Regions from separate parts of the Ruegeria sp. BG8 genome, predicted to be linked through region 4. Evidence: riboswitches for the same ligand, from Rfam matches in the RefSeq annotation. Region 4 holds a riboswitch; each other region holds the start of a gene.

Region 1 (5,753 bases), on a different contig from region 4:
AGCGTAACGGCTCCGATCCGGCGTTTGGCCTGCGCGGCCTCGCCGGGGTCGTTGACGATGAAGGGGTAGATCACGGGCAGATCGCGGATCAGCGCCTCGGGCCAGCATGTGTTGGACAGGGCGACCGATTTGCCCGGCAGCCATTCCAGCGTGCCATGCGCACCGATATGGATCAGCGCATCCGCGTCCAGCCCTTTGCGGAGCCACAGGTAAAAGGCCACGTAACTGTGGCGCGGGGTGCGGGACAGGTCGTGATAGTCATCATCGCGCATCTCGGGCGTGCCGCGTTCAGGTTGCAGCGCAACCAGTGCCTTGCCGCGGCGCAGCGCCGTGAACTCAAATACGTTGTCGCGGAAGGCTGGGTCGTCCTCGGGTCGCCCCCAGACGGTTTGCAGATCAGCGCGCATCTGTTCAGGCAGGTTTGCCAGCGCGACGAGGTAGTCCTGCAGAGGCCATGTAATCCGAGCATCCAGCAATGTGTCGGCAATTGGCTCTGCCGGTGCTGTGGAATAGCCTTCGCTTTGCAGATCGGACAGAATGGCCTCGGCTGAGGCGAGTGCGTCCAGACCGACCGCGTGGGCCATCTGCCAATCCTTGCCCGGGTAGGTGGACAACACCAACGCGGGTACCTGTTCCGACTTTGGCTTGTCATATAGCTTCAACCAGCCGGTAACGCGGTCGATGATGGCTTCGATCCGCTCCTCCTCGGCGCGATGTGCGAAACGGGAGTATTCCAGATGCGGGTCACGCTTTCCGGGCTCTTTGAACGAGGCGATGCCAGCCGAAATCCGACCGTCCACCTCGGGCAGTACCACGTGCATGGCAAGGTCGGCGGGAGACAGGCCGCGTTCGGCCTCGGCCCAGGCTTTGCGGCGTGAGGTGGCAAGCGCGACCTGGAACACTGGCACGTTGGCTGCATCCAGAGGAGAGGTGCCGGATGCACCTTTGCCCGAGAATGAAGTCGCGTTGATGATCGCCGAGGGCTTCAGCGCCGTCAGGGTTTCACGCAACCAATCCGCCGCGGCCGGGGCTTTCAGCGACGGCGCAAACATGCCAAGCGCATTGAGCCCACGCGCGCGCAAATTGCGGATCAGGGTTGCAACCGGGGCGGTGTCGGCTGAGGTCAGATAGGCGCGGTAAAATGTAACGACGATGGTTTTTCCGGCATTCGTGACTGCGCTCTCCACCGGGATCACGCCGCGATCCGGGCACCATGCGCCGCATTCGGGGATCGTCTTGGCCCCCATGACTGGCCCGGCATAAAGCCCTGCGGCCAATGCCATCTGCGCCAGCGCCGCCTGTGCCGCAACTTCGCCGCCTGTATCGCACAGATGCGCCAACCGACGCAGGGTCGAGACGGGCAGGGTGGAGTACTCATCCAGCCGCGTATCCTCGCGCCCGTCGGCGGGCAGCACGGCCAGAGCCAGTCCCTTGGCCTGCGCCAGCGCCAGAACCTGCTGCAATCCGTAGGCCCAATAGGGCACCCCTCCGATCAGGCGGATCAGGATGCCCTTGGCCCCCTCAAGCGTCTGTTCGACATAGGTGTCGACGGACAGGGGATGTTTCAACGCCGTCAGATTGGCCAGCCGCATTGTCGGCAAGCGCCCCTCCGGTCCGCCGCCGCGATGCCAGCCCGCCGCAAAAGCGCCAAGGTCACTGTCCGAAAATGACAGCACCACCAGATCCGCCGGGCTCTGGCCCAGATCGAATGGGGTCTCGGTTTCCTCGAGCCCGTGGCTTTCGCGGAAGACGACGTGCATGGCTTACTCGGCAGCTTCCGGAACACCCGCCAGGATTTCGCGGATTTCAGCCTCTTTGATGTCGTCATGTTCGGCAATCACCACCAGACGCGAGCGGCGTTCTTCGCCGGGCTCCCAGGGGCGGTCGTATTGATGGCGGACGCGCGCGCCTACGGCCTGTACCAGCAGACGCATCGGTTTGCCTTGAACGGCGGCATAGCCCTTGACGCGCAGGATGTTCAGCTCATTGGCCAGACGTTCGATCTTTGCGACCAGATCCAGCGGGTCCGTCTGTTCCGGCAAGTCGACGATGATGCTTTCGAAGTCATCATGCTCGTGATCGTCGTGGCCATCATGATGGCTGGGACGCGCGTCCATGTCATCTTCGGCTGCCGCTTCGAGGCCCAGAACAACGCGCACGTCCACAGCCCCTTCGGCCACTTCAACAACCGGCAAGGGGCGAGGGGCCTCTGCGGCGATGACCTCTTTGGCTTTTGCGATCCCTTCCGGACCGGCCAGATCGGGCTTGGTCAACAGGATAATGTCCGCGCAAGAGATCTGATCCTCGAACACCTCGGACAGCGGCGTTTCGTGATCAATCGAGTCGTCTGCCATCCGCTGGGCATCTACCGCTTCGACATTCGGGGCAAAGCGACCGGCGGCTACGGCCTCGGCATCGGCTAGGGCGATGACACCGTCCACGGTGATTTTCGAACGGATATCCGGCCAGTCGAACGCCTTCAGCAATGGCTTGGGCAGTGCCAGACCAGATGTTTCGATCAGGATATGATCCGGGCGGGGCTCCAGCGCCATCAGCGCTTCGATTGTCGGGATAAAGTCGTCGGCCACGGTGCAACAGATGCAACCGTTTGCCAGCTCCATGATGTTTTCCGCAGGGCAGTCCGGAATGGCGCAGGATTTCAGGATATCGCCATCCACGCCGACATCGCCGAATTCATTGACCACGACAGCCAGGCGCTTGCCCTGTGGGTTCTGCATCAAATGGCGCACAAGCGTGGTTTTTCCCGAGCCCAGAAAGCCGGTGATCACGGTGACGGGGAGTTTTTCGAGATTGCTCATTTCAGGGCTCCAATCGGGGGAATGCGTGAGGCGCAGTTCTTGCGGAAGTGTTCAGGGCGTTCACGCCATTTGACCAAGCCATCCTCGGTGGCCAGATACTTGCTTGCGCCTTCAACGATCACGTCAACATGATCGGTTTCGTTCAGATTCTCGTAGACGAATGTCCAGCGGTCTGGGCCGCCGCGCAAAACGATGGAACAGCCTTGATCGCAATTCGATAGGCATTCAACGGCTTTCAGGGTCACACCCTCGGGCAGTTCGGCTTGTTCCAGTGCTTTATGTAGCAAAGCGCCGGGACGTTGCGCGTCATCCTCGACAGGCAGGCCGCGGCGGCACGTTGTGCAGACCAGCAGCTCAACCGGTGTGGTCTCGGTCATGTCTCTCATCCCCCCAGATCCTTTTGCGGGGGACGGGGTCTCATGCGGGCCACGCGTTGCGACATGGACCCGACACCGGAACACCCCGTCCGGTTTCAACTTCGGCTGTTGGCAGGTCTCCCGGCTTGCGGATGTCAGAGGCCTGGCTCTGGCAGGTGTCCCGCCTTCCCGGCCATTCGGCCAGTGGCTTTGGGCACCCTCTCCGGTCACGGTCGCGGGGGCGGCTGCGTTTGACGGATAACCGCTGACGCATTCCCTTTTCATCTGCCGATGCAGACACCAACGGATGGGACATGCGGCACCGGCAGGTCGCTTGTCAAGCGCGTTGCGCTGATCTGTTGGTGAGTGGGATGAAAAGCGACCTGTCGGCGTCGCTGGGCGGCATGATCTGGTCGGTTTCTCGTGCTGGCATGCCTACGAAATGCGATGACGGAGGCGCAACGAATGAAGGTTGGATTTATCGGACTGGGGAATGTGGGGGGCAAGCTGTCGGGATCGTTGCTGCGCAATGGAATCGACTTGACCGTTCATGACCTGAATTCAACGCTTGTCGAGGCGTTCGTCGCAAAAGGTGCAAAGCCAGCCGAAAGCCCTGCGCAGCTGATGCGGGATTGCGACGCAGTGATCACCTGCTTGCCGTCTCCTGCCGCCTCAGATGCCGTTATGCAAGAGATGTTGCCCGAAGTCGGCCCCGGCAAAATCTGGATGGAGATGTCGACGACCGACGAAGCAGAAGTCAAACGTCTTGGGTCCGAAGTGATCGCGCGCGGCGGTGCCGCAGTGGATTGCCCGGTTTCCGGCGGATGCCACCGGGCGGCGACGGGAAACATCTCGATCTTCGCCGGTTGCGATCGCGAGACCTTTGAAAGAATCCTGCCATTTCTGACCACGATGGGACGCCGCGTTTTACACACGGGCGATCTGGGCTCAGCTTCGGTTCTGAAGGTGCTGACCAACTATCTGGCAACCGCAAACCTGATCACTTGTGCCGAGGCATTGGTCACCGCAAAGGCCGCCGGTATGGACCTGAACACCACGTATGAGGCAATCAAGATCTCATCGGGAACGTCTTTTGTGCATGAAACGGAAAGTCAAGTCATTTTGAACGGGTCACGCGACATCTCATTCACAATGGATCTTGTGAAAAAAGATATCGGTCTTTTTCAGGAAGTGGCTGACCGTGCAGGTGTTCCCTTGGAAATAAACCCTGTCATGATCAATATTTTCGAGGACGGCATCGCCCGGTATGGCGAGCGCGAATTGTCGCCCAACATCATCCGCCGACTTGAGGACGCGACAGGATTGGATATCACAGCCCCCGGTTTCCCGCCCGAGATGGTGGACGACGAACCAGAAGAGGCAGGCTACGAAGTCATCCCAAGTGGACGTGGGGCCGAATGACGCAAGTGGAGCCACGATCCGGCGCTTAGAATTATCGGTGAAGTGGAGGCGAGTACCGGAATCGAACCGGTGTACACGGATTTGCAATCCGCTGCGTCACCACTCCGCCAACTCGCCTTTTCAAGTAAAATCAAATACTTGCCGTGGTGTGACAGGCGTTTTAGCAGCTTTCGTCTGGGGCGTCCAGAGGGTTGAGGGCAAATTTAGACGTATCCGAACACTCGGTGGCTGCGGCGCGTTGAAAAATCTTGTCCGTGCTTGATTAGTTTGATCGACAGGGGCGTTGCCGGTTTTGTCTGGATATGGCACAAGCCACACATCCTAGGGAACAGAACGAGCGACCCAATGACAGATTTCGCAGCCCGGCGCCGCACAATGGTTGATACCCAAATTCGCCCCTCTGACGTAACCAAATTCCCAATCATCGACGCGATGCTGACAGTCCGAAGAGAGAATTTTGTGCCGGACGCGCAGCGTGAAGCCGCCTATGTCGAAGGGCTAATCGAACTGGGGAATGGGCGCTGTATGCTAGAGCCGCGTACTCTGGCCAAGATGCTGGATATCCTCAATATTTCCAACGATGAGGCCGTGTTGGATATCGCTCCGGCTATGGGTTATTCGACGGCTGTTGCCGCGCGTATGGCACAGCTGGTTGTCGCGGTCGAAGAAGACGAGGCGATGGCTGCCGAAGCACAGACCGTTCTGATGGAAGCAGATGCGGATAACGCGATTGTTCATGTGGGGCCTTTGGAGCAAGGCGCAGTCGAGCATGGACCATATGATGTGATTTTGATCCAGGGCGGAGTCGAGCAGGTTCCAGCTGCTCTGACCGATCAACTCAAGGATCACGGTCGGATCGCGGCTTTGTTTATGGACGGTGAGCTGGGAACTGTCCGGATTGGACACAAATCTGGCACCCGCGTCACATGGCGGCACGCTTTTAACGCCAATGCGCCGGTTTTGAAGGCATTTTCCATGGATCGTGCATTTTCGCTATAATTTTGTGTAAGTTTATTCTGTCGCCTTGATTAGTTGAAAACAAACGCGCAAACTGTCGGCAGGGCAGCGTAATTTTTGATTTGAGAGGATTTCGTTATGAGTTCGAAGGCGGGAGGTAAACTGGTCAAGGCGTTGGCGCTGACGGCTGGTGTTGCGC
Region 2 (5,753 bases), on a different contig from region 4:
GATTTATCCGTGTGGTCGGCGATGGGTGAGCAAATCCGTCGTCTGAAAGAGATGGGAATCCCGGTTAGCGTGACGCCGGGCGTCCCCTCGTTCGCGGCGGCTGCAGCATCCTTGGGCACCGAACTTACGCTACCCGGATTTGCACAGTCGGTTGTTTTGACCCGGACCCCCGGGCGTGCATCGTCGATGCCCGAGGGCGAAACACTGGAAAACTTCGCCCGGACCGGGGCGACTCTGGCCATCCATTTGTCGATTGGAAATCTGGACAAGGTCATTGCCGACCTGACCCCAGCTTACGGCCCCGATTGCCCGGTTGCCGTTGTGTACCGCGCAAGCTGGCCGGATGAACGGATTATTCGCGCGACGCTGGAAACGCTGAAAGATGCGCTGGATGACAGTATTTCCAGGACAGCCCTGATCATGGTGGGCCCCGCCCTCGCGGGCGAAGGGTTTGACGAAAGCTGTCTATACTCAAAAGACTACGACCGCAGGTACCGCCCGCAAAGCGCGGACAGCCCGTGGTCAAGCTGGAGCCATGGCGATGACTAACCCTCCGGGTGTTTTGATATCCGCGCCTTCTTCAGGGACTGGCAAGACCACTGTCATGCTGGGCTTGTTACGAGCGCTGGCAGAAGATGGCCTGACGGTTCAGCCGTTCAAAAGTGGGCCGGACTATATTGACCCTGCCTTTCATCGGGCTGCGGCAGGGCGTGCCTCTTTCAACCTGGACAGCTGGGCGATGGGCGATCCCTTGCTCAGCGCGATTTCAGAGCAGGCCGAGGGCGCTGATATTGTTGTCGCCGAAGGGTCCATGGGTTTGTTCGACGGTGTGGCAAAACCGGGTGAGCTGGGTCACGGCACCAGCGCCGAGACTGCGTTGCGAATGGGCTGGCCAGTTGTGCTGGTGCTGGACGTTGGCGGTCAGGCGCAATCCGCTGCTGCGACGGCGCTGGGGTTCAAGATATACAACCCCGACCTGCCGTTTGCCGGGGTGATCCTGAACCGTTGCGCTAGTCCACGGCATGAACGGTTGACCCGATTGGGGATGGAGCGCGCTGGATTGCCGGTATTGGGCGTCTTGCCGCGCCGCGGTGATCTGACTTTGCCGGAGCGGCATCTTGGTCTGATTCAAGCGGTCGAGCATCCCGATCTGGAGAGCGCAATCGTGGGCTACGCCGCGTTCTTGCGGGAACATGTGGATCTTGAAGCAATCAAGCGGGCGGCTTCCTCAGGCCCGGTGGGGCCATCGTCAGCCGCGCTGCCGCGCCCGCCTGCCCAACGGATTGCACTGGCCAGAGACGCCGCGTTTTCGTTTACCTACCCGCATTTGCTGGAAGGTTGGCGCGCGGCGGGCGCAGAAATTTTGCCTTTTTCCCCGCTCGCTGACGAAGCCCCTGCCCAAGACGCGGATCTGGTTTGGTTGCCAGGCGGTTACCCAGAGCTTCATGCAGGCCCCTTGGCAGCCGCAAGCACATTCCAAAGCGGTTTGCGCGCACATGCAGCAACCAAGCCCGTCCACGGCGAATGCGGCGGTTACATGGCTTTGGGTCAAGCGCTGATCGACAAGGACGGTGTTCAACATCAGATGGCGGGTCTGTTGGGGCTGGTCACCTCATACCAGAAGCGCAAATTCAACCTTGGCTATCGCAAGGCCGAGTTGCTGACCGAGATGCCGGGTTTCAAAGCGGGAAGCGCCTTGCGCGGGCATGAGTTTCACTATTCTTCGATCATCGAACAACCCGACGCCCCGCTTGCACGTGTTTTTGATGCGGAAGGTGCTGAAGGACCCCAGACTGGGTCGCGGCGAGACAACGTTACCGGTACGTTTTTTCACCTGATCGCAGAGGCCACGGCATGAGTGGTTTTGTCTCGTTCATCGGCTCGGGCCCGGGTGATCCCGAATTGCTTACGCTGAAGGCAGTGGACCGGATGCAAAAGGCGGATGCGGTGCTGTTCGATGATCTCAGCAGCGGCCCGATCCTGACGCATGCGCGCAGCGATGCGGATCTGGTGGGTGTCGGAAAGCGTGCGGGCCGACCCTCGCCCAAACAGGATCATGTCAGCCGGCTGCTGGTCGACTATGCAATGACCGGTCAACGTATCGTACGGCTTAAATCCGGTGACGGAGGGATGTTCGGGCGCCTTGAGGAAGAGCTGGTTGCCCTGCGCGCCGCCGGAATCGCGTACGAAATCATTCCGGGAATCCCGTCGGCGGTCGCCGCGGCAGCTGCCGCAGGTATTCCGCTAACCCGGCGCTTGACGGCACGGCGCGTGCAGTTTGTAACCGGCCATGACGTCAGTGGTAAACTACCCCAGGACCTGAACCTGCCAGCGTTGGCCGACCCGGACGCAACCACCGTGGTCTTCATGGGAAAACGTACCTTTCCTTTGCTGGTCCAAGCACTGAACGAGCATGGGCTGCCTTTGGACACCCCAGCCTTGATGGCCGAGTCTGTGTCAACACCAGACCAAAAGCTGCACCGCGCAACGGTCGGAGCGTTGTCCGACAAACTAAGTTCCGAGATCGGCACCGCCCCTGCATTGATCCTGTATGGCCCGTTGGCAGAGTTCGACAATGTATGACCTGACACTGGTCGGTATCGGCACCGGCAACCCCGATCACGTGACGTTTCAAGGCGCGAAGGCTATTCGGGCCGCAGATTTGATCCTTATTCCGCGAAAAGGTGAAAACAAGGCCGATCTGGCAGGGCTTCGGGAAGAGATCATCGCGCAGGTGACCGAAACTCCGCAAACGATCGCTTATTTCGACATTCCCAAGCGCCGGTCGGATGACGGATACCTGCGGGGCGTTGACGAATGGCACGATGCCATTGCGTTGCGTTGGCAAGACGCGATTGCGGCCCATCCTAAGGCGCGCCACGTTGCATTGCTGATTTGGGGGGACCCCTCGCTCTACGACAGTTCCTTGCGAATCGCGTCTCGGCTGCAACCGCAGCCGTCGACACGTGTGATCCCCGGAATCACGGCGCTTCAGGCGCTTACCGCGGCCCATGCGATCCCGATCAATGATCTGGGTGCGCCGTACGTTGTTACAACCGGGCGACGCATCCGCGAAGAGGGTTGGCCCGACGCCACCGCCAAGGTCGCCGTCATGCTGGACGGAGAATGCTCGTTCCAAAGCCTTGAGATGGCAGAGTTTGACATCTGGTGGGGCGCTTACGTTGGGATGAAGGAAGAAATCCTGATCAAAGGACAATTGTCCGAAGTTGCACAGCAGATCCTGGAAACCCGAGCCCGCGCCCGAAGCCAGCATGGCTGGATCATGGACATCTATCTTTTAAAAAAGCGCGTGAACTGACCAAAAATGTCGCAATTGGCGATTGCGCCAGCGCACCTCTAAGGGCTAAATGAATGGGTCTGGTCCTGCCGGAGATACTGGTAGGCTAAGAGGGAATGTGGTGCGATCACGCCAATGGTCAACTCCACAGCCGCCCCCGCGACTGTAAGCGGAGAGCCCCTGTTCAACCAGCCACTCCTGATTTTCAGGGGGAAGGCGAACAGAGGCACTGACCCGCGAGCCAGGAGACCTGCCGGGCAACGTATTGAAACACCGGCCGTCGGGTGCGGCGGCAAAGGAGAACTAGAATGGCGACTCAAACAGCAACCGCATCGGCCTCACGCGCTGGCATTCTGCCCGTTATGTTCGCAGTGGTTTTGGGCCTGGGTATTATCACGCTGACCGGTCACGTTCAGGCAGCCGCCCTGCATGACGCTGCTCATGACGTGCGTCACGCGACCGGCTTCCCCTGCCACTAACACCATGTTTAGCCGCATTTTGACCAGCGCGTTGTTCGCTGGTGCTGCAGCGGGGCTGATTGCCGCCTTGCTGCAGTTGGTTTTTGTGCAACCTGTTCTACTGCACGCCGAACTCTATGAGTCGGGCGAATTGGTGCATTTTGGCGCTGCCCCGGTTTCAGCCCATCCCGAGTTGCCCGGTATGTTTTCGGAACTGTTCCGCGACGCGCTGAGTGTCATTTTCACAATGCTCACCTACACGGGGTATGCGCTGTTGATGGTCGCGCTTATGTCGGTTGCAGAAGGCAACGGTCACAAGATTGACGGACGCACAGGCGTTCTGTGGGGTTTGGCCGGTTTCATCGCCTTCCATCTGGCCCCTGGCTTTTCTCTGGCACCCGAAGTTCCCGGCGTAGCCGCGGCGGACGTATACGCGCGTCAGGTTTGGTGGTTTGCCACTGTCGCAGCCGCAGTTGTGGCATTGTGGCTGATCGCGTTCGGCAGCAACCTTGTAAGCTACCTGATCGCGGCTGCCCTTTTCGTTGCCCCTCACCTTATTGGTGCACCGGAACCCGATGTCTTCACAGGCCCGGTACCGACCGAGATTGGCGCTTTGTTCGCCGCGCGCGCCTTTGGCATCGGTCTGGTGGCCTGGGTGCTGGTTGGCGCATTCGCGGGCTATTTCTGGCAACACGAAGGTCAACGCGCAGAAGCAACGGCCTGATTTAATTCCGCTTTGACGCGCCGGGTCCTGCCCGGCGTGTCTATGTTTGCATGCAAGGAACACGAAATGGCACGCTCACTTGCCCTTTTCGCAATCGGCTTGGTCTTTGGCAGCGGCGCGGGATTTGTTGTCGCCGCCGCAAACGGGGTCACCTTTGATGGGCACGACCACAGCGATCCTGCCCACCATGGGGCTTCGCATTCCGAAGCAGCGGCCCACGATCATTCGACCGCCATCAACCTACCCGCCGGCGCAGACGCACCCGGTTTGGAAATCGCATTGACGCAAGATCCGTTGGCCGGTTGGAACCTGCAAGTCGTACCCCGGAACTTCCGGTTCTCGCCCGAGAATGCCTCGGCCCAGGATATCCCCGGCGAGGGTCACGCGCATGTCTATGTCAATGGACAGAAACTGGCCCGGCTATACGGAAACTGGATGCATATTGATCAGCTTCCGAAGGGAGAGGTCGAGGTTTCAGTTTCCCTGAACGCCAACGGTCACAGCCCTCTGATGGTGGACAACGTACCGGTCAGTGCCGCCGTTACCGTTCAGGTCGACTAAAGCGCAGGAATGCGCGCGCGCAAGCACATTCGAAGGCGACCGCATGGCCGGGCGTCTTCGATCCAGCCCTTGGGGCTGTCCAGATATGCCTGACAGGTCGCTGCAATGTCATCTGCATCAGTCGTTACGTTGACACCAGAAAAGACATAGGTCGCCCGCCCCTCTGCCTGCATCGCCAAAGCAACAGGCTCGGCACATCCGCTGAAGCAGGCGTGCTCGGTCACTTCGACCTGCTCTGCCAGCGCCAAGTGCTCCAGGGCCTGTTTTATGGATAGCTCTTCCACCTCCCGATCCCGGGCACCAGAACAGCTGCTGCAGATCAACAGGCGCATTGCAACCTGACCTTTCTTTTCATTGCCGGGACGTTTTGCGCCTTTCGCAGCGCGCGGGCAATCCTGAATACGCACAAGATTGTGAGTGCGCGAAATCTCTGTTTCTGGCAATTATCACCCAGCTTCACCAAAGGAGATAGCGATATGAAGGCGTTTTGGACGACTCTCGCGTTTTTGGCTATGCCAGCATGGGCTGATGAGCCTCTGTCGGGATGGGCCGTGTATCCAACCGGTAAAAGCTATAATGAGTTGGTGGAAGATACGAAAGCGGCAGTTAAGAAAAACGGTTTGATCGTTGTCACACAGGCCGGGCCGACCAAAGCCGCTGCGTCCCGTGGAATCACGATACCGGGTAACCGCGTCATTGGTGCGTTTAACAA
Region 3 (5,753 bases), on a different contig from region 4:
CTGGTCCAGTCCAAGTTCTTTCAGCCAAGGGCCGACCTCAAAACTCATTCTGAGATCATGCGGTCGAATCCGTTTTTGATCAAGCGGAGCGAATTGTGCCCACATGGGACATGAGCGCGTCATCGTTTTTGCTTGGCTGTGCGCAAAAGCAGAATGAAAACGAATACCGAACCCAAAGAAGTCGTTACGATACCCACAGGTAATTCCTGAGGCGCTAGTAGGAGGCGGCTGAGTATGTCTGATCCGGTCAACAGGACAGCCCCAACAACTGCCGCCGTTGGAATCAGATGGTGGTGTAGCGGACCCGCGATGCCGCGAGCAATGTGCGGCACCATCAGGCCCACGAATCCAATAACGCCCGCTACTGACACAAATGCAGCCGTCGCCAGTGCCGCAACGAAGAACATCTTGAACCTCAACCCCTGAACCGGAACGCCCAATGTCGTTGCCGTAAGATCACCGGTGAGCAAAGCGTCCAGCCAACGCCCTCGGTAAAGCGCGTATGCCAGAACCAGCAGCAAACCGGCGCAAACCAATGGAAACATCTCCCATCTGGCCAGACCGAGACCACCCAGCATCCAGAAAATCACAGAATGTGCCGCGCGATTGTCTCCAGCAAAAATCAAATAATTGGTTACTGCGGAAAAAAGAAATGACACCGCGAGCCCGGCCAATATCAGTTTTTCGGGTGCGCTGGTGCGTAAGCCATGCACCAAAGCCAGCACGATGCCAGAGGCCACCGACCCTCCGCAAAAGGCGGCCAGAGGCAAAGTCCAGACCCCAAGAATATCGCCGGTAACGGTGATGACAAACACAGCCCCTGCCGCCGCACCGGAAGACAGCCCGAACAAAAACGGATCGGCCAGGTCGTTTCTCGTGGTGGTTTGCAACACTACACCGACGACGCCGAGGCCCGCGCCAATAACCGCCGCGAAAAGAGCCCGCGGTAAGCGCAGATCGAACACGATGCGATGAAGGGGGGACATTTCGCCAACTGACAGACCGGTTCCCAACAGAATGGCATCGAAAGTCTCCGACACAGGTATGTGGGTCGTTCCGTAGACTGTTGAAACCAACAAGAGGGCCGCCAGAATAGCCGCCCCCCCAAGCAGTGTCAGACCCAAACGCCCCAACTTAATTCAGTTCAGGATGCATGGCCCGCGCCATTTTCGAGATTGCCTCGATATTTGCGGGTCCGGGTGTCAGTTCCTCGTAACGCAAGCCGATCCAGCGTTTGTTTTTCACGGCATCGGTTAGGGACATAACAGGGTGTTCTTGAAGAAACTTGAACGTGTCTTCGGCACCGTTTCCTGTTTGATAGTCCAACAGGACAAGGAATTCTGGGTTGGCGGCGGCCACAGTCTCCCATGACGTGCGACCCCAACTGGTGTCCATGTTATGGATTACGTTTTCTCCACCCGCCGCCGCAATCATGGCATCCGGTATTGCAAATTTACCTGCGGTAAATGGCGCGTCTGCCGGACCATCCAGAAGAAAGACGCGAGGTTTTGTAAGACCCGCCGTTTGTGCTTGGATTTTGGCAAGCTCATCTTTCCAATCTCGAACCAAGGTTTCAGCTTTTTCTTCGACATGCATCACTTGCCCCAGGCGCAATATGTCGTTGAACAAAAGGTCCATGCTGGCCACCGGACGGTCTTTGTTGATGTGAACACAGCTTTCCGTCAGGATCATTGTCTTGATCCCGAACGGCGCCAAAGTGTCTGGTGTCACCTCGCCACCAGGTCGCATGCCATAGTACCATCCGGCAAAAAACAGGTCTGGCTCTGCCGCTACCAGATTTTCGATGGTGGGATATTTCGGAGCAAGTTCGGGAATGTCACCTCGCAGTGTGTCGAACTCGGGGCTTGTCTTATACCAACCGGTAATACCAGTAAGACCCACGATTTTATCTTGCAGACCCAATACAAAAGCCATGTCGGTCATATTCATATCATGAACAACCAGACGTTCGGGTTGTGTTTCGAACACAAGCGGTTCGCCGCAATTGTCGACGGTGATTTCATGCGCTGCAACACCGCCTGTCATGGCTGCAATCAAAGCCATAGACACAACTAGTTTCATTCAGGGGAACTCCGGTTAGAATTTGAAACAGAGGATTTTCGGATATCGAGCGCCGGGATCTCGCGCCCTTCGTGGTGAAAGCGCAGGTACTCAACGCCAAAGGTGTCACGTACCCGCTCAGCTGTCAGAACGTCGGCCACTGCACCAAACCCGGACAGCCTCGCAGATTTCATCAATGCCACATGGGTGGCGAACTCAGGGATCATGACCAGATCATGAACGATCATCACCACGGTGATTCCAAGATCTGCAATCAAGGAAAGCATTCGACCCTTGGCGTCCGGATCCAGATGGTTTGTCGGCTCGTCCAGAAACAAAAGCGACGGTCTTTGTGCCAGCGCACGCGCAATATGCGCCCGTTGGCGTTCACCACCGGACAAAACGGCCATACGCTTGTTCGCCAACGCGGTCAGACCAGTACGATCGAGAATGCGGTCTAAATCCCGTGCGTGCTGATCGACAGAGCGGTCTGCCTGGATCGGTATCTGGCCCAAAGCAACATAGTCTTTAAGGAACAAGCGGCCGTCGGGCAGCTCTTGCTGGCTGACAACTGCGATCATCCTTGCCCGTTCGACCGCCGACAATGCGCGAAGACTGCGCCCTTTGATTTCTATAGCGCCGTGAACCAGCGTCTCTGCGCCACATAGCAGGTTCAAGAGTGTGGTTTTGCCCGCGCCATTGGGCCCCGCAATTGCAAGGATAGAGCCTTCCTCAAGGTCGAATGAAACATCCTGCAGCAACGCCTCATCGGATTGGGCAAAATAGCTTACGTCACTGGCCTGCAAAAAGGTTTTCAGGTTCATTTCTTGGGCCTCATGACCAACGCTGGCAAGCGCGCCAGCGTCTTTTTGTATAGGGCGGCAGGTCGATCTGAGGCGTTTGTCCAACCGTCGACGCTTTTATCATATTGGCGCGCAAATTCGGCCAGAGCATTAAGGTCCTGCGCTGTTTCAATTCCCCCAAAGAGGTAATGTGCTTTTCCGTTTCCTTGAAATCCAACCGTGGTTGGGGATGCACATCCGGCCATGCAATCGACGGTTCGGATGACAAAACTGTTGGGAAGTTCCGGGCGCAAAGCCGCTGCAATTGCGTCGGCGTTCACTGTCCCGCGACAGGTTGAGCATACCAAAAGAACGTGATCTGCCGCGTTAGACATGGCACAGCCTGCTGAACGCCCGTGAGCCGGGCGATTTGGAAACGATGCCAGCCGGCGTATGCAGCGCCATGATGCCTCCTTCCAGGACACCCCGCCCCGGGTTGGTTACACTTGAGATGGCAGGTCTCCTGACTTGCGGATCAAAGCTATGCCACCCTTCCCGGCCCAATTGGGCCAGTGGGAAATTGGCGTCGCTCACCGCTTACAGTTGCGGGGGCAGTTACGGATTTGGCCCGAGTTCTCGCGCCTCACCGTATTCCCTTTTCATCCCTTGGGCTCAGCCTTTGGGAACCATCTGTCGCGTCATTGCCCGAGATCGTATTTCTGGTCAATACGAAAACAGACGTAATCGAATTGTCGCAATTTCATGGGAATTAGTTATGGCGCTTGACCTGACTGACCCGAAGCCTACAACGGCGGCGACCTCTCAATTCCAGATCAGCGTTCCTTGCAACAGACCCGCTGCCAACAGCAAAGCTGACAGATCATGAAGATATTGGAAAATCGGACCTTTTCACAGCTGAACGTCGGAGATCAGGCGCAGTTGACGCGGTTGTGCACAGTAGACGACCTATATGCCTTTGCGTCAGCATCGGGCGATCACAACCCGCTGCACCTTGCTGCCTATGACGGGGATGGGGATGGGAGACCAGAAGCGATCGCCCCCGCGCTTTGGCCAGCAGCACTTATTGCCGCTGTTCTTGGCAATATCTTACCGGGCGCCGGTACACAGACCCGTCGCGTGGACTTAACGTTTCACGCGCCAGTGGTAGCCGGTGATGAGCTGACGGCCTTTGTCACAGTCGCTGAAAAGCGCGACGACGGCGATTTGGTATGCACAACAGAAGTACACCGAGTGGGCGATAACATTCAGGTGCTAAGCGGTTCTGTTCAGGTTACGCCGCCGACCCAACACATGGAATTCGACTCGGTCGAAGTGCCGGGGCTTGTGGTACAGCGGCATCGCCACTTTGATGCTCTGCTCGAACAAGCCCGACCGCTGGAGCCTATGCCAACTGCCGTGGTGGCGCCCGAGGATCCAAATTCGCTTGGGGGTGCGCTGCTTGCCTATTCCAACGGGATCATTTTACCCATTCTAGTGGGCGATCCAGACAGAATTGCCAAGGCTGCCGCAGAGTTGGATGCCGATTTGGACGGGATCGAAATCGTCGAGGCAACTACCCACAGGTTGGCAGCACACCGTGCGGTTGATCTTGTTTTCGAGGGGCGTGCGCAGACGTTGATGAAGGGATATCTTCATACGGATGAACTGCTGCACGCCGTCTTGCGCCGTGAAAAAGGGCTGCGCACCGGGCGGCGCTTGTCACATGTTTTCGTTATGGACGTTCCCGGCATGTCGCGCCCGATCATGGTTACAGACGCTGCGGTAAACATCGCGCCGGAATTGGAAACCAAAGCGGATATCGTCCAGAACGCAATTCATCTGGCCCATTCGATCGGAATCCAGACACCCAAGGTTGGCGTTTTGTCTGCTGTGGAAACCATAAACCCGCACATGCCGTCATCAGTTGATGCGGCGCTTTTGTCCAAGATGGCTGAGAGGGGTCAAATTACCGGCGGTCTGGTGGATGGCCCCTTGGCGATGGACAACGCGATTGACCTGAACGCTGCCCGAACCAAGGGGATCAAATCCGAGGTTGGCGGCGCAGCCGATATTCTTGTCGCCCCGAATATCGAGGCGGGGAACATGGTGGCCAAACAGCTGACCTTTATTTCTCACGCCGAAGCTGCAGGTATCGTTCTCGGGGCTGCTGCGCCGATCATTCTGACGTCTCGATCGGACGATGACGCATCGCGCTTGGCATCCTGCGCGGTGGCCGCACTACACGCAGTTGCAACGAAGGGTATAATTCATGGCTGATCACGTATTGGCGTTGAACGCCGGTTCTTCCTCATTGAAATTCGCATTGTACGAATTGGTCGAAGATAACCGCCCAAGCATGCGATGGCGGGGTCAGATTGAACGGCTTGGGGATGCACCGCGCTTGATGGCGCAGTCCGCGGGTGGCCGGTCGATCAACCGACCATTGGCGAATACCAAAACACATGACGAAGCGATCCATGCGTTCCTTGAGACAGCGCGGGAATATCTGCCAGATATCCATGTCCGGGCCATCGGACACCGGGTTGTCCACGGCGGTACGATCTATTCTGAGCCCGTTTTGATTGACGACGCTGTCATCGAAACCCTAAGCAGCTTCATCCCATTTGCACCTCTGCATCAGCCCTACAGCCTTGCCGGCATCCGTGCCGCAAGCGCGGCTTTTCCGGGCACCACTCAGATCGCTTGCTTTGACACAGCGTTTCACCGCACGCACCCGTGGGTTAACGATACGTTCGCGCTGCCGCAAAGTTACTATGAAAAAGGGGTAAGGCGGTACGGATTCCACGGTCTCAGCTATGACTATGTCTCGCAAAAGCTTAAGGAAATCGCGCCGGGCCTCTATGACGGTCGGGTCGTTATCGCGCATCTTGGCAATGGCGCTTCCATGTG
Region 4 (5,753 bases):
AGACGGAGCTCTTGAGTTCAGTGCGCGCAGGGTACAACTTCGATGTTCTGCACGGCCTGACCTACGAGATCGACCTGTCGAAACCGGCAAGATTCGACGCGAGGGGTAGATTGTTGGCCCCCGATTTCAACCGTATCAAAGATATTCGGTTCAACGGCCGACCAGTCGAGGACAAAGAACGATTCGTTGTCGCCCTGAACAATTACCGGGCCAACGGTGGCGGTCACTTTCCGTTTGTTGGCCGCGCAACGCGTGTTCCGCTGCCGGAACTGCCTATCCAACATATTGTGAGGGATTACCTGAGCGGTGTTTTGCCGCCCGATCCATTGGAAAAAACGCCCCCTGCCTACAGGTTACACCCTGTGCCCGGTGCATATGCGGTATTGAAAACAGGATTGCAGGCGCAGCAACATTTGGATGAGCTAAGCGTTTATGAGCCAGTAATCCTGGATCAGGACAGTGGAGGGTTCCTGATCGTCCGGTTGACGCTCTGACGGGTTGCCAATTGCGCGTTGCGCGCCTATATCGGCTGTCGAGAGGTTGGCGCGGGCGAGCGCCTCGCCAACCTGGTCAGGTCCGGAAGGAAGCAGCCACAACGAGCCCCGCTTGGGTCGATGTCCAACCTCTCACTTAATCCCTTACAAGTCTTTTGTTGTGGACTGCGTTGCAATAAGCCGCAGCCAGACAGCTGCATTTCGACGCGCAAAAGCACCGATATGCCCAACTTGCTTCAAATCGAACTCCTGCGGCGTCAAAAGATGCCGACGCGCGGTCGGACCGTATAGGTCGGCAAGTCGCCAAACGGCCTTGGGTGGGACGGTCTGGTCATCTGCAAAGCTGAACAGATCGACAGGCTTTTGCCATTCGACCCAGCGCGCCTCTGGTAGCGAAGTACCGATATCAGGCACATAGCTATGAGGATCTGTACACCACTTACGCCATTGCCAGTAGACCGGCGCGGGAAGGTCCGTTCCAAAACCCAATGCTTTGCCGGGCAGGTAGCCAAGGGCCTTAACGGTCAATGGCGCATGACCGAACCAGAACAGCGATGCCAACGCCCGATATGGCCAAGGATGATCGTTAAACGTCACAAGCCCCGAGCAGACACAGATCATACGGTCTATAAACTCGATATCGGGTTGAACAGGGCCCAGCATCCCACCCAGAGAATGACCGATGCTCCATTGTTTTGCACGCGGATATCTTTTGCGCATTTCCGCTCGGGCGGCTGGCATATCGGTCAGGGCCCAATCAGCCATCGTCACCTTTGCCTCACGCATGCGGCCCGTCATTGAATGGCCAAACGCGCGATAATCATAGGTCAGACAGGCAATCCCCTGCTCGTCAGCCAGCCAACCCGCAAAATGCTGGTAATAATCACGCGGCACACCAGTCGCACCATGTATGACTACTGCGATCTGCGGGTCGGCAGCCGGCAGGTACAAACGCGCAGACAAATGCGCATCGCCGATCGGGATGCGAAAATCTTCGGTCAGTACCGGTGGCTTGACGTCTAACATGGTGCTGCGTTGGTCATTCTAAACTGCTTAGTTCACCTAAATCGCCATGTTCTATCCTTCGGAGTCAAGACCCACCCTGCTTGACCAAACGTCCACTTGTTTTGGCCACAGTTCGCTTGACTCGGAGGCCATGCACCCGCTAGCGATTGGGTGATGGTTCTTGCCCCGGTTTCGGGGCCGGATGAAAAGGGAACACGGTGCGGTTCACCCGGCGATGCCGGATCAGACCAAATCCGAGACTGCCCCCGCAACTGTAAGCGGTGAGCGAAGCTGAAACACCACTGGCCAGACGGCTGGGAAGGTCAGCAAAGCGACGACCCGCAAGTCAGGAGACCTGCCATCGCACGAAAAACCGAAACTCGGGCGGGGTGTCCGGGCAGGTCTGCAGCATGGCTGAGCTACCTGATCCACACCCTTCGTCCCACGCGCGGAGGGCGCAATATGATCTGGAAGACCAAAACACACGAATACACCGCAACTGTGTGCCAAAAAACCGGCAAACCTTGCCCCGCTTTGGCGCGCATGGCGCGCGCGTTGGCAGAAGCAACGGCAAGCGCTAAACCGGTCACAACAGATGCATTCGAAATCGAAGGCAGCAGCGACCTGTCCCATTGCGCTGCCGGATGCACGGCCCGTTTTCGGGCGTACCCCGCGCAAATCCGGGTGTTCTGCGATACAGACCCGGATGTTTCTACGGACCAACTTGACGGCTACGCAGACATGATGTTCGGAACAGTGTTCACAACCAGACCCGCAGGATTTTTGGTGAACCCGCCATGCGCCATGCTGGAGGTTTCAGCACTTGCGCCTCGGGCTGCATCCACCGAACACCGCGCCAGCGCGTGAATCAACGAGGTGTTTGGGCCGGTTTGCTGGCCCATTTCAACTGTGCATCCGTTTCCACGGCACAGGGGCGAACTGCTCGCAGTCGCGCCAAGGCCTGATCTGGTGGCTCTCCATGTTCAACCAGCAGGCGCATGGCGATCATCCCGGACCGGCCGCATCCGCCCTTACAGTGAACAAGGATGCGTCCTCCGCTTTTCAAAACTGTGGCAAGCTCTGAACACACGTCCTGCCACTGGGCCTCAGTGGCAGGTGATGGTGCGCCGAAATCAACAATGGGCAGGTGTACCCATTTGATTTTGCTCAGCGCCAAATCTGAACTCAGCGAACCGGCACCGCCGTGCTGCAGCTCAGCCTCGGTTGTCATCGACAATACCATATCGGGGTGCCAGGACAGGATCGTCTGAAAATCCTGCGCGTAATTCCCGTCACGACCGGGCAACGGGCTGAACGCAACCATGCCTTCACCCACGTTGACGGGATATATAGCGAACCGCTCCATGTTCTCTCCCTTCGCCTGTGCCTTACGCTGAACCACAGCACAGGGCCGGTGTATCCGCCAATAGACCGGCTGCCAAAGCGAATTTCCTTTCCTGCTGTGGTGGACGCGGGCGGCACGGCTCTCTACGCTGCAATCTGATACGAATCCGACAGAGCAGACATGACCGACAGCCCCAGCCCCGCCTATCAGGTGCTTGCCCGCAAATACCGCCCGGAAACCTTTGCCGACCTTGTGGGTCAGGACGCGATGGTGCGGACGCTGAAAAACGCGTTCGAAGCGGACCGCATCGCGCAAGCTTTTATCATGACGGGTATTCGCGGCACCGGCAAAACCACCACGGCGCGGATCATTGCCAAGGGCATGAACTGCGTTGGACCTGACGGCCAAGGCAAGCCAACCACCGAACCCTGCGGGCAATGTGAGCATTGCGTGGCGATAATGGAGGGCCGCCACGTCGATGTGATGGAGATGGACGCCGCCAGTCGCACCGGTGTGAATGACATCCGCGAGATCATAGACAGTGTGCGGTACCGCGCTGCGTCCGCCCGTTACAAGATCTACATCATCGATGAGGTTCACATGCTGTCGACCAGTGCGTTCAACGCGCTGCTCAAGACACTTGAGGAACCGCCCGAGCATGTAAAGTTCATCTTTGCCACCACCGAGATTCGCAAAGTGCCGGTGACCGTCCTGTCGCGCTGTCAGCGCTTTGACCTGCGGCGGATCGAACCCGAGGACATGATCGGTCTTCTCAACAAAATCGCCTCAGCCGAGAATGCGCAGATCGCCGAAGACGCGCTGGCGCTGATCACAAGGGCGGCCGAGGGCTCGGCACGGGATGCAACCTCACTGCTGGATCAGGCGATCTCACATGGTGCCGGAGAAACCAGCGCCGAACAGGTGCGCGCGATGCTGGGTCTGGCGGATCGTGGCCGGGTACTGGACCTGATAGACATGATCCTGCGTGGTGATGCCTCAGGCGCGCTGGCGGAACTCAGCAGCCAATACGCCGAAGGGGCCGACCCGCTGGCTGTACTGCGCGATCTGGCCGAGATCACCCACTGGGTCTCGGTCGTCAAAATCACCCCTGATGCCGCAGAAGACCCCACGGTGTCCCCCGATGAACGCGCCCGCGGGCAGCAAATGGCCGAGGCCCTGCCAATGCGTGTTCTGACCCGCATGTGGCAGATGCTTCTGAAAGCGCTTGAGGAGGTCTCGGCCGCCCCCAACGCCATGATGGCCGCCGAAATGGCCGTGATCCGCCTGACCCATGTGGCCGACCTGCCCAGCCCGGAAGAACTGATCAAACGGTTGCAGGACGCGCCGCCCCCGCCGCCAAATGGCGGACCCGGCGGCGGAATGCCCGCCCCAACGCACGCCGCACAGGCCCCGGTGGCCACCGCCTATGCAGCGCCCGCGCGCGGCGGGGCCTGTGCCCCGACAGCAGCACTGGCGCAGGATGTGCAGACGGCTCTGGCGCGGTATCCCAGCTTTGAACACGTGGTCGAACTCATCCGCACGAACCGGGATGTGAAACTGCTGGTCGAGGTAGAAAACGGAGTCCGCCTGGTGTCCTACCAACCGGGACGGATTGAGTTTACACCCACGGATTCTGCACCCACCGATCTTGCTGCACGGATCGGCACGGCGCTGCAACGCTGGACCGGAAACCGTTGGGCCGTCACGATCGTGGCCAACGGAGAGGCTGCAACCATCGCTGAACTGCGCGATGCCGCAGATCTGGCAGTCAAGGCCGAGGCCGAGCAGCACCCTTTGGTTCAGGCGGTTCTGACGCATTTCCCGAAAGCCCGGATCAAAAGCGTAGAAACCCCCGAACAACGCGCCGCCAAAGTCGAAACCGAAGCACTGCCCGAGGTCGAGGACGAATGGGACCCGTTCGAGGAGGACTGATCCTCACTCTTGTCGGCTCTAGTGCGTTGGCCGAAGTCTGCGACAAAGAGAGACCCTACTGGAACGCTGCTGCAGGGTCTGCGTCAATGTTTGACGAATTGATCGCGCTCCTACTAACACCGGCACCGATTGCGTTATTCATGCTCAGCATTTTAGCCTTTGTCAGGAAGAAGCACGTCTTACTGTGGTCATCTGCCGCTCTTTGGTTGCTAACTGCGATTGTGGCTACTGCAAATTACTATGGCGTAATTCTTGACGATGTCCGGTGGGAAGCCATTAGTGAAGGTTGTATTGGTTCGCCCCTCTTGTTCGTCGGGCTTGCAATTGCAATATGTGCCACACTCATTCACGGCGCTCTGCGCCCCCGCAATTAGGAGAAAACACGATGCTCAAAGGACTAGGCGGTCTGGGCGACATGGCCAAGATGATGAAATCCGCACAGGACCTGCAGACCAAGATGACCGAAATGCAGGAAGAGCTGAACAATCTGATGGTTGTGGGCGAATCCGGTGCCGGTCTGGTCAAAGCCACCGCCACCGCCAAGGGCGAGCTCAAAGGTCTGGACATCGACCCCTCGATCTTTAACGGCGACGACAAGGAAGTGGTCGAAGACCTGATCCTCGCTGCCATCAAGGACGCCCAGGCCAAGGCGGCCGAGCGTTCTCAGGCGGAAATGGCCAAGCTGACCGAAAGCATGGGTCTGCCCGCGGACATCAAGCTGCCGTTCTGACCTTCATCTTTTCCCAAATACTCCCGCCGGAGACACCATCCGGCCCCAAACAGGACAGGCCGTGAGCTCGAACAGCGACATCGACAATCTGATCGACCTGATGGCCAAACTGCCCGGCCTCGGCCCCCGCTCGGCCCGCCGCGCGGTGTTGCACCTGATCCGCAAACGCGCCCTGCTGCTGACGCCCCTCTCGGACGCCATGCAGCAGGTCGCCGTCACCGCCCGCGAATGCCTGAACTGCGGCAAC

What was found. A riboswitch is a leader RNA that binds a small molecule or an ion and turns the genes downstream of it on or off. The one in region 4 is predicted to bind cobalamin.
Region 1: another riboswitch for cobalamin. It lies ahead of ACR0DG_RS03410 (DUF1636 family protein); the one in region 4 lies ahead of ACR0DG_RS13960 (hypothetical protein).
Region 2: another riboswitch for cobalamin. It lies ahead of ACR0DG_RS03480 (CbtB domain-containing protein); the one in region 4 lies ahead of ACR0DG_RS13960 (hypothetical protein).
Region 3: another riboswitch for cobalamin. It lies ahead of ACR0DG_RS12490 (DUF1636 family protein); the one in region 4 lies ahead of ACR0DG_RS13960 (hypothetical protein).

What each region holds. Positions count from the first base shown of each region.
Region 1 covers NZ_JBQFSZ010000001.1:669,382-675,134, reverse strand. Annotated here, with positions in the region: gene cobN (cobaltochelatase subunit CobN) at 1-1,760, opposite strand, end outside; gene cobW (cobalamin biosynthesis protein CobW) at 1,764-2,819, opposite strand; gene ACR0DG_RS03410 (DUF1636 family protein) at 2,816-3,196, opposite strand; cobalamin riboswitch at 3,290-3,495, opposite strand; gene ACR0DG_RS03405 (NAD(P)-dependent oxidoreductase) at 3,623-4,597, shown strand; tRNA gene ACR0DG_RS03400 (tRNA-Cys) at 4,641-4,714, opposite strand; gene ACR0DG_RS03395 (protein-L-isoaspartate O-methyltransferase family protein) at 4,943-5,596, shown strand; gene ACR0DG_RS03390 (TolC family outer membrane protein) at 5,693-5,753, shown strand, end outside.
Region 2 covers NZ_JBQFSZ010000001.1:682,429-688,181, forward strand. Annotated here, with positions in the region: gene cobM (precorrin-4 C(11)-methyltransferase) at 1-549, shown strand, start outside; gene ACR0DG_RS03465 (cobyrinic acid a,c-diamide synthase CobB) at 536-1,858, shown strand; gene cobA (uroporphyrinogen-III C-methyltransferase) at 1,855-2,583, shown strand; gene cobF (precorrin-6A synthase (deacetylating)) at 2,576-3,319, shown strand; cobalamin riboswitch at 3,363-3,570, shown strand; gene ACR0DG_RS03480 (CbtB domain-containing protein) at 3,607-3,777, shown strand; gene ACR0DG_RS03485 (CbtA family protein) at 3,782-4,480, shown strand; gene ACR0DG_RS03490 (hypothetical protein) at 4,547-5,041, shown strand; gene ACR0DG_RS03495 (DUF1636 family protein) at 5,038-5,448, opposite strand; gene ACR0DG_RS03500 (DUF302 domain-containing protein) at 5,518-5,753, shown strand, end outside.
Region 3 covers NZ_JBQFSZ010000005.1:239,842-245,594, forward strand. Annotated here, with positions in the region: gene ACR0DG_RS12470 (adenylate/guanylate cyclase domain-containing protein) at 1-48, opposite strand, end outside; gene ACR0DG_RS12475 (FecCD family ABC transporter permease) at 120-1,124, opposite strand; gene ACR0DG_RS12480 (ABC transporter substrate-binding protein) at 1,135-2,082, opposite strand; gene ACR0DG_RS12485 (ABC transporter ATP-binding protein) at 2,079-2,885, opposite strand; gene ACR0DG_RS12490 (DUF1636 family protein) at 2,882-3,238, opposite strand; cobalamin riboswitch at 3,340-3,549, opposite strand; gene ACR0DG_RS12495 (bifunctional enoyl-CoA hydratase/phosphate acetyltransferase) at 3,726-5,120, shown strand; gene ACR0DG_RS12500 (acetate/propionate family kinase) at 5,113-5,753, shown strand, end outside.
Region 4 covers NZ_JBQFSZ010000006.1:163,847-169,599, reverse strand. Annotated here, with positions in the region: gene ACR0DG_RS13975 (bifunctional 2',3'-cyclic-nucleotide 2'-phosphodiesterase/3'-nucleotidase) at 1-494, shown strand, start outside; RNA gene ffs (signal recognition particle sRNA small type) at 534-632, shown strand; gene ACR0DG_RS13965 (alpha/beta hydrolase family protein) at 639-1,520, opposite strand; cobalamin riboswitch at 1,658-1,876, shown strand; gene ACR0DG_RS13960 (hypothetical protein) at 1,962-2,366, shown strand; gene ACR0DG_RS13955 (protein-tyrosine phosphatase family protein) at 2,368-2,865, opposite strand; gene ACR0DG_RS13950 (DNA polymerase III subunit gamma/tau) at 3,025-4,776, shown strand; gene ACR0DG_RS13945 (YbaB/EbfC family nucleoid-associated protein) at 5,162-5,506, shown strand; gene recR (recombination mediator RecR) at 5,568-5,753, shown strand, end outside.